3 regions of the Streptomyces sp. NPDC041191 genome follow, and region 1 is predicted to be linked to each of the others. Evidence: riboswitches for the same ligand, from Rfam matches in the RefSeq annotation. Region 1 holds a riboswitch; each other region holds the start of a gene.
What was found. Region 1 has a riboswitch for cyclic di-AMP ahead of ACZ6AQ_RS20635 (transglycosylase family protein). Riboswitches for the same ligand answer to the same signal wherever they lie in the genome.
Positions count from the first base shown of each region.

Region 2: linked by a shared signal. The riboswitch ahead of ACZ6AQ_RS26215 (LysM peptidoglycan-binding domain-containing protein) and the one ahead of ACZ6AQ_RS20635 (transglycosylase family protein) in region 1 are both predicted to bind cyclic di-AMP.
Region 3: linked by a shared signal. The riboswitch ahead of ACZ6AQ_RS06425 (M23 family metallopeptidase) and the one ahead of ACZ6AQ_RS20635 (transglycosylase family protein) in region 1 are both predicted to bind cyclic di-AMP.

Region 1 is NZ_JBVIZC010000010.1:84,372-89,353, forward strand. Features, by position in the region: gene ACZ6AQ_RS20625 (FtsB family cell division protein) at 1-298, opposite strand, end outside; gene eno (phosphopyruvate hydratase) at 401-1,687, opposite strand; gene ACZ6AQ_RS20635 (transglycosylase family protein) at 2,025-2,753, opposite strand; cyclic di-AMP (ydaO/yuaA leader) riboswitch at 2,757-2,930, opposite strand; gene ACZ6AQ_RS20640 (transglycosylase family protein) at 3,189-4,265, opposite strand; gene ACZ6AQ_RS20645 (cytochrome P450 family protein) at 4,360-4,982, opposite strand, start outside.
Region 2 is NZ_JBVIZC010000014.1:147,649-152,630, forward strand. Features, by position in the region: gene ACZ6AQ_RS26210 (phosphoribosyltransferase family protein) at 1-579, shown strand, start outside; gene ACZ6AQ_RS26215 (LysM peptidoglycan-binding domain-containing protein) at 563-1,486, opposite strand; cyclic di-AMP (ydaO/yuaA leader) riboswitch at 1,492-1,665, opposite strand; gene ACZ6AQ_RS26220 (DUF6197 family protein) at 2,049-2,678, shown strand; gene ACZ6AQ_RS26225 (DeoR/GlpR family DNA-binding transcription regulator) at 2,840-3,646, opposite strand; gene ACZ6AQ_RS26230 (SIS domain-containing protein) at 3,795-4,718, shown strand; gene ACZ6AQ_RS26235 (class II fructose-bisphosphate aldolase) at 4,761-4,982, shown strand, end outside.
Region 3 is NZ_JBVIZC010000003.1:98,063-103,044, reverse strand. Features, by position in the region: gene ACZ6AQ_RS06435 (HPr family phosphocarrier protein) at 22-303, shown strand; gene ACZ6AQ_RS06430 (GntR family transcriptional regulator) at 451-1,134, opposite strand; gene ACZ6AQ_RS06425 (M23 family metallopeptidase) at 1,345-2,115, opposite strand; cyclic di-AMP (ydaO/yuaA leader) riboswitch at 2,129-2,295, opposite strand; gene ACZ6AQ_RS06420 (M16 family metallopeptidase) at 2,557-3,924, opposite strand; gene ACZ6AQ_RS06415 (M16 family metallopeptidase) at 3,951-4,982, opposite strand, start outside.

The DNA of each region.
Region 1 (4,982 bases):
CCGGGTCCTGCAGGCGGGCCTTCTCGTCCCTCAGGTCCTGGACCCGCCGGGCGGCCTCGGCGGCCCGGCGCTCCTGCTCGGCGATCTCGCCCTGCTGGGAGACGTAGCTGCGCATCGGGTAGGCGAGCGCCACGACCAGGGAGCAGACGACGAGGGCGAGGAAGGCCGCGCGGCCGGTGAGCCGGGAGCGGCGGGCCTGACGGCGGGTCTGGGAGCGGTAGACACGGGCGGCGGTCTGCTCGCCGAGCAGTCTGATCCGGGTCGCGGTCGAGAACCGGTCCCGGTCCTTCACGGCCATGTCGTGTCGCCTCCCCTGTTCACGCGGACGTCCCCGCACACGGTACGGGACCGGGTACGGGGACGTACGGAGGCCGCCCTGCCCGGGGGCCCGGCGTGTGCGTCAGCCCTTGAAGCGCGGGAACGCGCTGCGGCCGGCGTAGACCGCGGCGTCGTCCAGGATCTCCTCGATGCGCAGGAGCTGGTTGTACTTGGCGACGCGCTCGGAGCGGGCCGGGGCGCCGGTCTTGATCTGGCCGCAGTTGGTGGCGACGGCCAGGTCCGCGATGGTGACGTCCTCGGTCTCGCCGGAGCGGTGGGACATCATGCACTTGAAGCCGCTGCGCTGGGCCAGCTCGACGGCGTCCAGGGTCTCGGTCAGCGAACCGATCTGGTTGACCTTGACGAGCAGGGCGTTGGCGCTGCCCTCCTCGATGCCGCGGGCCAGGCGCTCCGGGTTGGTGACGAACAGGTCGTCGCCGACGAGCTGCACCTTGGTGCCGAGCTTGTCGGTGATGGCCTTCCAGCCCTCCCAGTCGTCCTCGAACAGCGGGTCCTCGATGGAGACCAGCGGGTACGCGGAGACCAGCTCCTCGTAGTACTCGGTCATCTCGGCGGCCGAGCGGGACTTGCCCTCGAACTCGTACGCGCCGTCCTTGTAGAACTCGGAGGCGGCGCAGTCGAGGGCGAGCGCGATGTCCTTGCCCGGGGCGTAGCCGGCTTCCTTGATCGCCTCGAGGATGAGGTCGAGGGCGGCGCGGTTGGACTCCAGGTTCGGGGCGAAGCCGCCCTCGTCGCCGAGGCCGGTGGAGAGGCCCTTGCGCTTCAGGACGGCCTTGAGGGTGTGGTAGACCTCGGTGCCCCAGCGCAGGGCCTCGGAGAAGGACTCCGCGCCGATCGGGGCGATCATGAACTCCTGGATGTCCACGTTGGAGTCGGCGTGCGACCCGCCGTTCAGGATGTTCATCATCGGAACGGGCAGCAGGTGCGCGTTCGGGCCGCCCAGGTAGCGGAAGAGCGGGAGGTCGCTGGCCTCGGAGGCGGCGTGCGCGACGGCGAGGGAGACGCCGAGGATGGCGTTGGCGCCGAGCGAGGACTTGTCCGGGGTGGCGTCCAGGTCGAACATGGCCTGGTCGATCAGGCGCTGCTCGGTGGCGTCGTAGCCGACCAGCTCCGGGCCGATCTGCTCGATGACGGCGAGGACGGCCTTCTCGACGCCCTTGCCCTGGTAGCGGCCGGGGTCGCCGTCGCGGAGCTCCAGGGCCTCGAACGCACCGGTGGAGGCGCCGGACGGGACGGCAGCACGGCCGGTGCTGCCGTCGTCGAGGCCGACCTCGACCTCGACCGTGGGGTTGCCTCGGGAGTCCAGGATTTCCCGGGCTACGACGACGTCGATGGACGGCACGAGCATCTCCTTCTGGGATGTGACGCTGGATGTGACGCAAGGTCGGTGCGGGGTCGCTCGGCCTTGCGGCAAGAGCCTAACCGTCCCGGGGGCTCCGGTCGGCCGGGCGCCCGCACCCTGGGACGAAAAAGGACCCAAGGGCACGCGCATGGGGGCGAATCACCCCGTATCTACTGGTTGGTAACCGTCATGGGACCCGTACTCCCGTACGAGCGGACCCGGCCCGGGAAAAGGGGGAACCCCGGTCCGGCGCGCACGGGGGAGGGCGCGCCGGACCGGGGTGGTCACCGCGGGAGGGCCGTCGGGGCCGCGTGAGCCGCCGGACTCACGCGACCCGCCGGACTCACTTCAGGTGGAGCTGCTGACCCGGGTAGATCAGGTCGGCGTTCTCGACGACGTCGTCGTTCAGCTCGAAGAGCCGGGCCCAGCCGCCCTCGACGCCCTGCGCCTCGGCGATCTTGCTGAGGGTGTCGCCGGCGACGACCTTGTACTCGCCGTCGCCCTTCTTGACCGTCTCGCCGGTCGGGGTGGTGACGGTCTTCCGGGCGGACTCCGGAGCGTCGTGGCGCTTCTCGGCCTTCTTCGGGGCCTGGCGCTGCTCGCTGCGGGTGGTCGGCTGCTCGGTCGAGCGCTTCTGCGTCCGCTGCTTCTTCGCGGGCTTCTCCTGCTCCGTCGCGCTCTCGGCGGAGCCGCCGTACGAGGCGCCCGAGAGGCCGACGCCGCAGTGCGGCCAGGCGCCCTTGCCCTGGCCCGCGAGGACCTTCTCGGCGACGGCGATCTGCTGGGACTTCGACGCCTGGTCGGCGCGCGGGGCGTAGGCGGTGCCGCCGTACGCGGCCCAGGTGGAGGACGTGAACTGGAGGCCGCCGTAGAAGCCGTTGCCGGTGTTGATGGACCAGTTGCCACCGGACTCGCACTGGGCGACGCGGTCCCACTCGGAGGCCGTGGCGGCCGAGGCGGCGCCCGCGGTCATCAGCGGGGCGGCGACGGCGACACCGGTGACGCCGACGAGCGCGGCGACCTGGGTGGCCTTGGAGGGACGGCGGTGTTTGCCCTTGGCGGAAAACAGCATGGAGTTTCTCCTCACCGACGCCTGCGAGGTGAGCTGTCGGGTTCGGGCCAATGAGTTGCCCGGCCGCGTGTCCTAGCACGCGGCTTCACCCCAAGCCGATCGTCGGCCGTCTGTCTCAACGGCCGGGGCCGGCGCTTACCTTGGGTCCCCCGCTCCTGCCTTCGGCGCTTGCGCGACGACTGTTCCCCACGACCGACGGCAGGATTCGGCGTTTCGGTCGAAGGGGCCCGCGGTGGCGAGCGATGACGACCGTACGCACAGACCCCCCCGAAGTTCAAAGAGGCTCATATGACTAATTTCGCCTCTCCTTGCCCTCCAGTGGGGCCCGTTTGCGCAGGTGGGAGGTGACGGAAGCAGAGCTTCCGGGCACGACACGCCAGTTGGGACAAAGAGACCCATGTCTCACTCGCATGGATCCGGACAGAAGCTCCCGAACTACCCCGCCGCCGGGTTCGGAGCCGGCGTCAGTTCGAGGTTCTGACCAGGCAGGATGAGGTCCGGATCGGTCCCCACGGTCCGCTTGTTGGCGTCATAGAGGGCCGTCCACCCGCCGGGGAGTTCGTTCGCCCGCGCGATGTCCGACAGGCTGTCACCCGGACGCACGACGTATTCACCCGAAGAGCCCTGACTGTCCGTTACGCCCGAATTCTTCACCCCCCCGGTCACCGGAGTGCCCGCAGGGTTTTCGGCGAGCTTATCCTCGCCCGAGGCATGTCTGCCGGATTCGACGGAAGTGCCCGACTTGATGCTTTCCTGCGGGTCCGCCCCGCCCCGGTGCTTGCCGGTGCCGGGCGTGACCGACACCTCACCACCCTCCGGCGTACCGGGCGTAACGGGCGTAACGGATGTGTCGGGCACGGCCGGAGTGACCGGCACGGTCGGGGAGGTCGTTCCGGTCGGCGCGCCCGGCGTGGCGGGAGGCACCGGAGTGACCGGGGCGGCCGGCGCGGTCGGGGAGGCGGGCGTCGCGGGCGTGACGGTGGCGGCGGGGGGCGCGGACCTCTCGGCCGCTTCGGGCGCCACGGTCTCCGGAGCGGCGGGGGCGCCCGATCCGCCCGCGTTCCAGCCCGACTCGGGGACGGGCTTCACGGGGGAGACGGGAACGGTGACCGGGCCCGGGTCCACCCCGGTGGCCTTCCCGTCGTTCGCCAGGCCCGCGATCGGGGCGCAGGTGGCCCACTCGGCACTGCCCTTGGCGAGGGCCTTCTCGGCCACCGCGATCTGCTGGGCCCGGCTGGCGAGGTCGGGGCTGGGCGCGTACACCAGACCGCCGTGGCGCTCCCAGCTCTCCTGGGTGAACTGGAGTCCGCCGTACATCCCGTTGCCGGTGTTGGCGCTCCATTGCCCCCCGGACTCGCACTCCGCGACCCGGTCCCAGGTGGCGGCGTCGGCGGCGGAGGCGGACCCGGTGGCGAGCAGCGGCAGCGCCATGGCCGATCCGGTCACCCCGGCGGCGACGACAAGGGCGGGGGCCTGACGGGGGCGACGGTGTCGTCCGTTCCCGGAACGCATAGAAGCGCCTTTCGCGTGACGGCTGAGACTGCCGCGAAACGTAGCCGCATTCGAACGTCCGTCACAAGTCGATGGCTCCCCGATCACGTGAAGATCACATTTCTGACACGCCGTCAGCCGGAAGGACCGGTACGGAGGGGGAGAACTCCACCGGAAGGGTGCGCAAACCACGCATGATGAGCCCCCCGCGCCACCGCAGTCCGGCCGGATCGACGGCGAGCGCCAGGTCCGGCAGACGGGTCAGCAGGGTCGCCAGGGCCGTCTGCCCTTCGAGGCGGGCGAGCGGCGCGCCCAGGCAGTAGTGGATGCCGTGGCCGTACCCGAGGTGCTGGTTGTCGCGCCGGGCGAGGTCGAGCGTGTCGGGCCCGTCGAACCGCTCCGGGTCCCGGTCGGCGGCGGCGAGCACCACGAGCACCGGGTCCCCCGCCGGGATCTCCCGCCCGCCGATGGTCAGCGCCCGCGTCGCGTACCGCCAGGTCGCCATCTCCACGGGCCCGTCGTACCGCAGCAGCTCCTCGATCCCGGTCTCCAGGAGGCCGGTCTCCCCGGCGGCGAGGGACGCCTGCAGCCGTTCCCGCTGCCCGGGGTGGCGCAGCAGCGCGTAGAGCCCGTTCCCGATCAGGTTCACGGTGGTCTCGAAGCCCGCGAAGAGAAGGATGAAGGCCATGGCGGCGACCTCGTTCTCGGTGAGGTGCTCGCCGTGGTCGGAGGCGCGGA
Region 2 (4,982 bases), on a different contig from region 1:
GTCGGCGTCGTCCTGTTCGCCCACGGCAGCGGCAGCGGTCGCCACAGCCCGCGGAACGGGGCCGTCGCCGAGGCGCTCGGCGGGGCCGGTCTGGGGACCCTCCTGTTCGACCTGCTGACCGAGGAGGAGTCGGCCGACCGGGCACGGGTCTTCGACACCGCGCTCCTCGCCGGCCGGCTCACCGGGGCCACGGACTGGCTGGCCGGACGGCTCGGCGCGGAGTTCCCGCTCGGCTACTTCGGCGCGAGTACGGGAGCGGCGGCCGCGTTGCGGGCGGCGGCGGCCCCCGGGTCGACCGTCGGCGCCGTCGTCTCGCGCGGTGGCCGGCCGGACCTGGCCGCCGACCACCTGGGCCGGGTGCGGGCCCCGACCCTCCTGGTGGTGGGCGGCGAGGACCCGCTGGTCCTGGACCTCAACCGGCGGGCCCGGTCCCTGCTGCGCTGCGAGAACCGGCTGGCCGTCGTGGAGGGCGCCACCCACCTCTTCGAGGAGCCCGGTGCCCTGGAGGAGGTGGCGGAGCTCGCCGCCTCCTGGTTCACCGGGCACTTCCGCGCACGGGAGGTCAGTACGCCCCGTTGACGTTGTCGATGGAGCCGTAGCGGTCGGCCGCGTAGTTGCAGGCGGCGGTGATGTTGGCGACCGGGTCGTACAGGTCCATGGCCGTGCCCGGCACGTGGTAGGCGAGGAAGGTCGGCTCGATGACCTGGAGGAGGCCCTTCGAGGGGGTGCCGTTGACGGCGTTGATGTCCCAGTTGTTGATGGCCAGCGGGTTTCCGGAGGACTCCCGCATGACGTTGCGGTGGATTCCCTCGTAGGAGCCGGGGATGCCGTGCCGGGCCATGACGTCCAGCGACTCGCGGATCCAGCCGTCGAGGTTGTCGGCGTAGCCGGTGGCAGCAGCCGCCTGAACCCGGGCGGGGACGGCGCGGGCGACGGCGGGGGTGGCCGCGGCGCCGGAGGCGCCCGTGCCGGTGGCGACGGCCGGGGTGGCCGTGCGGCGCTCGGAAGGCTTCGCCCGTTCGGCCGAAGAGGAATTCTTCGCCTTCGGGGCGGCCTTCGTCCCGGTCCCGCTCCCGGTCTCCGCCTGCCCGGGGGCGATCTTCGCGGAATTCCGATGAATCGTCAGTTCCAGGCCGGGGTGAATGAGTGACGGATTGTCACCCACGACGCTCCGGTTGGCGCGGTAAAGGCTCTTCCAGCCCCCCTGAATTCCCTTCTTGCGGGCGATCAGGGAAAGCGAGTCACCGCTCGTGACGGTGTAGGTGCGCGTGGCGGCCGGGGCGGCCGGAGTGGTGGCGGTCGCCGGTGCGGCGGGGGCGGTGAACACCGTGGCCGCGATGTCCGGCGTTCCGGTGGCGGGCGTGGCGCCGGCCGTGGCGGGCACGATCAGCGGCAGGGTCAGAGCGGCCCCACCTGTACCGATCAGGGCCATACCACGGGAGATGTGGATGCGGCGGGGGCGGCGGTGCTTGCCGTGTGCGGGCATGACGGATTCCTCTCCGGCGCCTGCGGGGTGAGCTGTCGGGTTCGGACGGGAGATGTCCGGCCGCGAGCACGCGGCTTCACCCCGAGCCGTTCCGGATTCCGGACCGGCGTATTCGTGGGTCCCCCGCTCCTGCCGTCGGGTGAAAAGGGAAGGTTCCCGAGCGGCGGCAGGATTAGGCGTTCCGCTCGAATGGAGGTGACCGTAGGCCAGCAATGCGACGAATAACAAGAGGATCAATGCGGCGCTCTTCGGTAAAGGATCTCCGCATTCGTTCCGGTCAAGATCGACCGGATGGCGGGGGCGCCGAATCTCCTTGTGCGGCAAGGGTCCGGGGAGGGGCGCGGCAGATCGTGGGACCCGGGGAGTGAGTCGCGTCACCCGAACGACTATGTCCTATATGCGCCGTGTTTCCCTTGTTCGGCGTAAAGGGGATGAAAGTTCCCGAGGGGGTATTCATTCATCGAATGACTGCTTTATCTGCATTCCATGACACGTGCTGCCATAGCTGGCAAAGCGGACATTTCTCCTGGAGGATGGAAGGCCCGACCCAGGAGCCGCCCCGATGTCCCCCTCCGCCCCCTCGCCCGGCCCTGCCCCCCTGACCTGCCCCGACGCCCTCGACCGCGAGGCGGCCGCCCTTTACGAGACCGCCGTCTGGCAGCGGATCGTCACCGACTGGACGACGGGGGAACCGCCCGCGTCGGCTCCGTCGCGGGAGCGGAGCTGGCGGGACCTGCTCAGCGTGCCGGTGGACCGGCTCGTGGCCGACGCGCTCGACGCGTTGCCCGCGCCCCTCCCCGCCGAGCGCCGCCTCCCCGGACGGCTCGGGGCCGTGCTGCCGGACCGCCTGCACGCCTGGCGCCGCATCGGCCGGGCCGAGCTGCGCCCCTCGGTCCACCTCGGCTACGCGCGCCTCGTCCTGACGGAGTGGGGCTGGCAGAACGCCCCGTACAAACTGCGGAACAGGCGCGGGGCCCGGTGCGTCTGCGGGGCCCTCCTCGCCGCCCACCGCCTCGGCTACGGCGGTGCGGACACCATGAACGAGGCCGCCGCCTGGATCATGACCGAACTCCGGTCGCGGGGATGGCGGGACCTCATCGGCCCGTGGAACCGCGCCCCCGGCCGTACGGCCGCCGACGCCGTGGCCCTCCTCGACGCCACGATCCGGCGGGCCGCGCACGCCGGCCGCTGACGCCGCCGTCCGGACGCCGGAGCGGCAGGGCGGGGGAGGGGCACCCCGGACGTGCTGACGTGCTGACGTGCGGACGTGCGGCGACCGCCGGGTCGGCCCCCGGAGCCCGGGGGTTCCGGGCCGGGTGCCGGTCCCGCCGCGCGCCGACGGGTGCGGCGGGATCAGGCGGTGAGGACCTTCACCCCGGCCTCGGTGAGCCGGGAGACCGCCTCCGGGGCGATGTCGGTGTCCGTCACCAGCACGTCGATCCGCTCCAGACCGCAGATCCGCGCGAACGCCCGGCGTCCCAGCTTCGAGGAGTCGGTGACCACGACGACCCGGCTGGCCCGCTCCACGAAGAGCCTGCTGATGCTCGCCTCGTCCTCGTGGTGCGCCATCGCGCCCAGTTCGGCACCGATCCCGTCGACGCCGAGGACCACCACGTCGAGCACGACCTCGTCGAGCACCCCGGCCGCCAGCGGGCCGACCAGCTCGTAGGTCTGCGGGCGCGCGACACCGCCCGTGGCGACGATCTTGATCTGGGGGCGCACCGCCAGCTCGCCCGCGATGTTGAGCGCGTTGGTGACCACGGTCAGGGCCGGTCCGGCGGACCCCGCCGATCCCGGGGCCTCGTCGCGTCCGCCCGCGCATCGCAGTGCCAGCGCCCGCGCCACCTCCGTCGTCGTCGTGCCGCCGTTGAGCCCGACCACCTCGCCGGGGGCGACCAGGCCGGCCGCCGCCTCCGCGATCCGCTTCTTCTCCGGTGCGCGGCGCGCCGACTTGTACCGCAGGGGAAGTTCGTACGACACGCCGTGCGCGACCGCGCCGCCCCGCGTCCGTGCCAGGAGTCGCTGCCCGGCCAGCTCGTCGAGGTCCCGGCGGATCGTGGCCGCCGAGACGTCGAGGGCGGCCGCGGCCTCCTCCACCTCGACCTTCCCCGAGACCGCCAGTAGTTCGAGGAGCGCGTTCCACCGCTCGTGCTTGGACATGGGTCCCTCCCTCCCGGTCGTGCGAGCGTCCGATTCTAGCCGCCGGGGCGTGAAAGTTCTGGAAGAAATGTGCTCGCTTCTGCTTGAATGATGAGAGCTTCGCGCATCTTCTTTCAAAAACTCGCAGCACTTCTGCAAGGAGACCGGCATGAGCACCACCCGCACCGCCCTGGAGATCGACTCCCAGCCGGCGACCTGGCGACAGGCGGCCCGCACCCTGCCCCAGCACACCGCCGCCCTTCCCCGGCGGGGCGAACGGGTCGCGGTGATCGGCTGCGGCACCTCCTGGTTCATGGCCCTGGCCTACGCCGAACTGCGCGAGACCGGCGGCCACGGCGAGACCGACGCCTTCGCGGCCTCCGAGTTCCCCCACGGCCGTCACTACGACCGGGTCGTGGCGATCACCCGGTCCGGCACCACCAGCGAGGTGCTCGCCGTCCTCTCCCGGCTGCGCGGCACCGTGCCCACGGGCGCGATCACGGCGGACCCCGCCACCCCGGTGATGGACCTCGCCGACGAGGTCGCCGTCCTGGACTTCGCGGACGAGGAGTCGGTCGTCCAGACCCGGTTCGCCACCACCGCGCTCGCCCTCTTCCGCGCCCACCTGGAGGCCGAGGACGCCCTCCCCGAGGGGGTGGCCACCGTCGAGGAGGCCGCCCGCGACGCCGAGCGGGCGCTCGCCGCCCCGCTGGACGAGAACGTCCGCACGGCCGAGCAGTTCACCTTCCTCGGCTCCGGCTGGACCTACGGACTCGCCCTGGAGGCCGGCCTGAAGATGCGCGAGGCGGCGGGCGCGTGGACGGAGGCGTACCCGGCGATGGAGTACCGCCACGGCCCGATCAGCATCACCGGCCCCGGCCGGGTCGCCTGGGGCTTCGGCACCCTTCCCGCCGGGCTCGCGGAAGACGTGCGGAAGGTCGGCGGCGTCCTCTCCGAGAGCGACCTCGACCCGCTCGCGGACCTCGTCCGGGCCCAGCGGCTCGCCGTCGCCGTCGCCGAGGCGCGCGGCCTGAACCCGGACACCCCCCGCAACCTGACCCGCTCCGTGGTCCTCTCCGGCGTCCATGCCTGAGCCCCGCCCCACCGCCGAACGCAGCCCGGGAGAAGAGGAACCATGCCGCTGACGCCCACCGACGAGATCACCCGCCGCGCCCGCGCGGCGGGCACCGGAGTGGGGGCGTTCAACGTCCTCCAGCTCGAACACGCCCAGGCCATCGTCGCCGGCGCGGAGAGCGCCGACCGGCCGGTCGTCCTCCAGATCAGCGAGAACACCGTCCGCTACCACGGCGCCCTGGAACCGGTGGCCCTCGCCTCCCTGGCCGTCGCCCGCGCCGCC
Region 3 (4,982 bases), on a different contig from region 1:
TGAGACTTGAAGGGCAACACCATGGCTGAGCGCCGCGTCAACGTCGGATGGGCCGAGGGCCTGCACGCCCGTCCCGCGTCCATCTTCGTCCGTGCCGCCACGGCTTCCGGCGTTCCGGTGACGATCGCCAAGTCCGACGGCGCCCCCGTGAACGCCGCTTCCATGCTCTCGGTGCTCGGCCTGGGCGCGCAGGGCGGCGAGGAGATCGTGCTCGCCTCGGACGCCGAGGGCGCCGAGGCCGCGCTGGACCGCCTCGCGAAGCTGGTCGCCGAGGGCCTGGACGAGCTGCCCGAGACCGTCTGAGCCGGGACGGTCCCGGACCGGGGACGGTCCCGGAATGCCGTGACCGCCGCGATTGCGGCGGTCACGGCATTCTGCTTTTCCGACCCCTTTTCCGGGCAGCACAAAAGCCGCCCGACGAATTCCTGCTCCCTTTGTACGGCGGGCGTGTTAATTCCGGGCGCCCGTCGTGTTGACGGCATGTTGCGGAACCCTCACACGACCGCGCTCCGCCCCTTTGAGCCGGTGCAGCGACAGCGAGCGCTCCGCGTGCAGCGCGGTCAGCGCCCTCGCCCGCTCCGCGTCACCGCGCGCCACGGCGTCCACGATCGCGCCGTGTTCGGCCCAGACGTCCGCCGGCCGGGCGGGCCGCTCGACCGCGTACACCCAGGCGATCTTGTGCCGCAACTGGGTGAGCAGCGCCGTCAGGGCCGGACTGCCGCACGCCTGCGCGAGCGTCTCGTGGAACCAGCCGCCGAGCGGGCGCAGGTCCTCGTCCCGGCCCCGTCCGGCCCTCTCCTGCCCCAGCCTGACCAGGCCGCGCAGCACCTTGAGGTGGGCCTCGGTGCGCCGCTGCGCGGCCCGCGCGGCTCCCAGCGGTTCGAGCAGCGTCCGCATGTCGAGCAGGTCGGCCGCCTCCCGCTCGGTGGGCTCGGCCACGTGCGCGCCCGCGTGGCGCCGGGTGAGGACGAAGCCCTCGGACTCCAGGGTGCGCAGCGCCTCGCGGACCGGGACGCGAGAGACCCCGTACCTGCGGGCGAGCTGCTCCTCGGTCAGCCGGCTCCCCCGCGCGAAGACGCCGGAGACGATGTCGTCCCGGATCGCCGTGCACACCGAATGCGCGGGAATACGCATGTCCGACCTCCGCCTTGGTCCGCGCGAGTCCATTCGGGCGGCGCCTTTTCCGCGCCCGTGCCACGACTCTATTGCAGCCCGCCGGAATTTCCGATGCCCCGCCGGATTCCACGGACGCGTTCCGGCCGAAGAAAAGCCCCGGCCCAGTACGGGCCGGGGCTTTCCCGAGGCGGGGCCCCGGGGCCGGGGACGCGCGGAGGGGCGACGGTGTCAGACGGTGACGCCGCGGGCGCGGAGGTAGGCGACCGGGTCGATGTCGGAGCCGTACTCGGGGCTCGTGCGCGCTTCGAAGTGGAGGTGCGGGCCGGTCGAGTTGCCGGACGAGCCCGAGACGCCGATCTGCTGGCCCGGCTCGACGGTCTGGCCGACGTACACCCCGATGGAGGAGAGGTGACCGTACTGGGTGTACGTGCCGTCGTTCATCCGGATGACGATGTTGTTGCCGTACGCGCCGCCCCAGCCGGTCTCGACGACGGTGCCGGAGCCGACGGAGACGACACGGCTGCCGTAGTCGGCGTGGAAGTCGATGCCGGAGTGGCTGCCGGAGGACCAGAGCGAACCGCCGGTCTTGTAGGCGGTGGAGACGTACGAACCGGCGATCGGGAGCTGGAAGGAGTTCAGGCGGCGGCGCTCGGCCTCACGGGCGGCGCGCTCCTTCGCCTCGCGGATCTCCTTGGCGCGGGCCTCGGCCTTGCGCTTCGCCTCGGCCCGGACCTTCGCCTCGGCGGCGGCCTCGAACGCCTGCCGGTCCTGGGCGGCGGCCTGGGCGTTGACGCGGTCGACGAGGGAGTCCTCGGTGATCACCTCGATGAGACCGGTGTCCTCGGGTGAACGGTGGTCCGTGTCGGCGGCGAGCGCCGGGGAGGCGAGGGTTCCGATGACGCCGGTGGTGGCCAGCGTCGCGACGCCGGCGATGCCGGCGCTGCGGCGCGCCATCCGGCTCGGACCACGATGCTTCCCGGTGGCACGGGTGAACGCCATGAAGACGCTGTTTCCTTTCCCTCCTTCTCGCCTACCGGGTTAGCTGACGGGTTCGGAGCAGGAAGGTCTCCTACGGGCCCCTCCGTACGGAACGAAGGCGTCCGATTCACCCCAGGGACTGCGTGCGGGTCCCCGGCTCCCCTGGGCTCGCGCCTGACGGGGACTCGGCGATGGCTGTCCGGTGCCGCGGGTGCGGCGGGTACGACTGGCGAACAGCCGGATCGACGGTAAGCGGGTCGCCAGTCGATCACCAACCGAACAGGGCCTTTTGTAAGACATGCCACAGGGCAGAGGATCACTCTTGCCGCCAATACGGACAATTCCCTTGCGGGAACCCCTCCGCGGATGCCCTTCCCACAAGGAATTTTCCTGATGGGCCGTCATGTCCGGGCCCCGGTCGCGGGGACGGCGGTGGTGGACCGCCGTCCCCGCGGGGGACGGTCAGCCGCTGACGACGGTGACCTCACCGATGCCGAGCGCGCGCACCGGCTCCGCGATCTGCGCCGCGTCACCCACCAGGACGGTGACGAGCCGGTCCACCGGAAAGGCGCTGACGACGGCGGCGGTCGCCTCCACGGTGCCCGTCTCGGCCAGGCGCGCGTACAACTGCGCCTGGAAGTCGTCCGGGAGGTGCTGCTCGACCTGGTCGGCGAGCGTTCCGGCGACGGAGGCGGCCGTCTCGTACTTGAGCGGCGCCACCCCCACCAGGTTCTGCACGGCCGTCTCCCGCTCGGCGTCCGTGAGCCCCTCGGCGGCCAGGGTGCGCAGCACCTTCCACAGGTCGTCCAGGGCCGGGCCCGTGTTGGGAGTGTCCACGGAGCCGCTGATGGCGAGCATCGCGGCGCCGTTCCCCCCGGCGTCGGAGCGGAGCACCTGGCCGAAGGCCCGCACGCCGTACGTGTAGCCCTTCTCCTCGCGCAGGACCCGGTCCAGACGCGAGGTCAGGGTCCCTCCCAGGCAGTACGTGCCGAGGACCTGGGCCGGCCAGACGCTGGCGTGCCGGTCGGGACCGATCCGGCCGATGAGCAGCTGGGTCTGGACGGCGCCGGGGCGGTCCACGACGACGACCCGCGCGGTGTCGTCGGCGGTGATCGGCGGCATCGGAAGCGGCTCGCCCGGCTCGCCGGTCCAGGCGCCCAGCGTCTCCGCCAGGACCTTCTCCAGGTCCACCCCGGTCAGGTCGCCCACGACCACGGCGGTCGCCGTGGCGGGCCGCACGTGCGCCGCGTAGAACGCGCGGACCGCGGCGGCGTCGATCGCCGCGACGGTCTCCTCGGTGCCCTGGCGCGGCCGGGACATCCGGGACTCGGCCGGGAACAGCTCCTTGGACAGCTGCTTGGCGGCCCGGCGGGCCGGGCTGGCCGTCTCGTGCGGGATCTCGTCGAGGCGGTTGCGCACCAGGCGCTCGACCTCGGTCTCCAGGAACGCCGGGGCGATCAGCGCCTCGGCGAGCAGACCGAGCGCCTTGGGCAGCCGGGAGACCGGCACCTCCAGGGAGACCCGTACGCCGGGGTGGTCGGCGTGCGCGTCGAGCGTGGCGCCGCAGCGCTCCAGCTCGGCCGCGAACTCCTCGGCGGTGTGCCGGTCCGTGCCCTCGGAAAGCGCGCGGGCCATGATGGTGGCGACGCCGTCGAGACCGGCAGGTTCGGCGTCCAGCGGGGCCGGCAGGAACAGCTCCACGGCCACGACCTGCTGGCCGGGGCGGTGGCTGGTGAGCACGGTCAGGCCGTTCTCCAGGGCACTGCGGTCCGGGGCCGGGAAGGCCCAGGGGCGTGCGGTGCCCGGCGTCGGCCGCGGGTGGAACTCCATGCTCGTCAAAGACACGGCAGCGTCGGTCACTGGTCCGCCCCCTCTTCCTCGTCGCTGTCGCTCTCGCTCTGTTCGGTGGCCACCGGCTCGTAGACGAGCACCGCGCGGTTGTCGGGGCGCAGCCGGGCCGCGGCGGCCTCCCGCACCTCCTCGGCGGTGATGTCGAGGACCCGGTCGACGGCGGTGAGGGCGAGCTGCGGGTCGCCGAACAGCACGGCGAACCGGCACAGTTCGTCGGCACGGCCCGCGACGGTGCCCAGCCGGTCCAGCCACTCGCGCTCCAACTGGGCCTGGGCGCGCTCCATCTCCTCGGCCGTGGGCCCCTCGGCGGCGAACCGGGCCAGCTCCTCGTCGACGGCCGCCTCGATCTGCGGGACCTCGACGCCTCCGGACGTCTTGACGTCCAGCCAGCCGAGCGAGGGCGCCCCGGCGAGCCGCAGCAGGCCGAAACCGGCGGCGACGGCCGTGCGGTCGCGGCGGACCAGGCGGTTGTGCAGGCGGGAGGACTCCCCGCCGCCCAGGACCGTCAGGGCCAGGTCGGCGGCGTCGCACGCGCGCGTGCCGTCGTGCGGCAGCCGGTAGGCGGCCATCAGAGCGCGCGCCGGCACCTCCTCCTCGACGACCTCGCGGAGCTGCTCGCCGATGACGTCGGGCAGCGAGCCGTCGCGCGGGACCGGCTTGCCGTCGTGGGACGGGATGGAGCCGAAGTACTTCTCGATCCAGGCGAGGGTCCGCTCCGGGTCGATGTCGCCGACGACGGAGAGCACCGCGTTGTTCGGGGCGTAGTACGTGCGGAAGAAGTTCCGCGCGTCCTCCAGGGTGGCCGCGTCCAGGTCGGCCATGGAGCCGATCGGCGTGTGGTGGTAGGGGTGGCCCTCCGGGTAGGCGAGGGCGGTCAGCTTCTCGAAGGCCGTGCCGTACGGCACGTTGTCGTAGCGCTGGCGGCGCTCGTTCTTGACGACGTCCCGCTGGTTCTCCATGGACTCGTCGTCCAGGGCGGCGAGGAGCGAGCCCATGCGGTCGGCCTCCAGCCAGAGCGCGAGCTCCAGCTGGTGCGT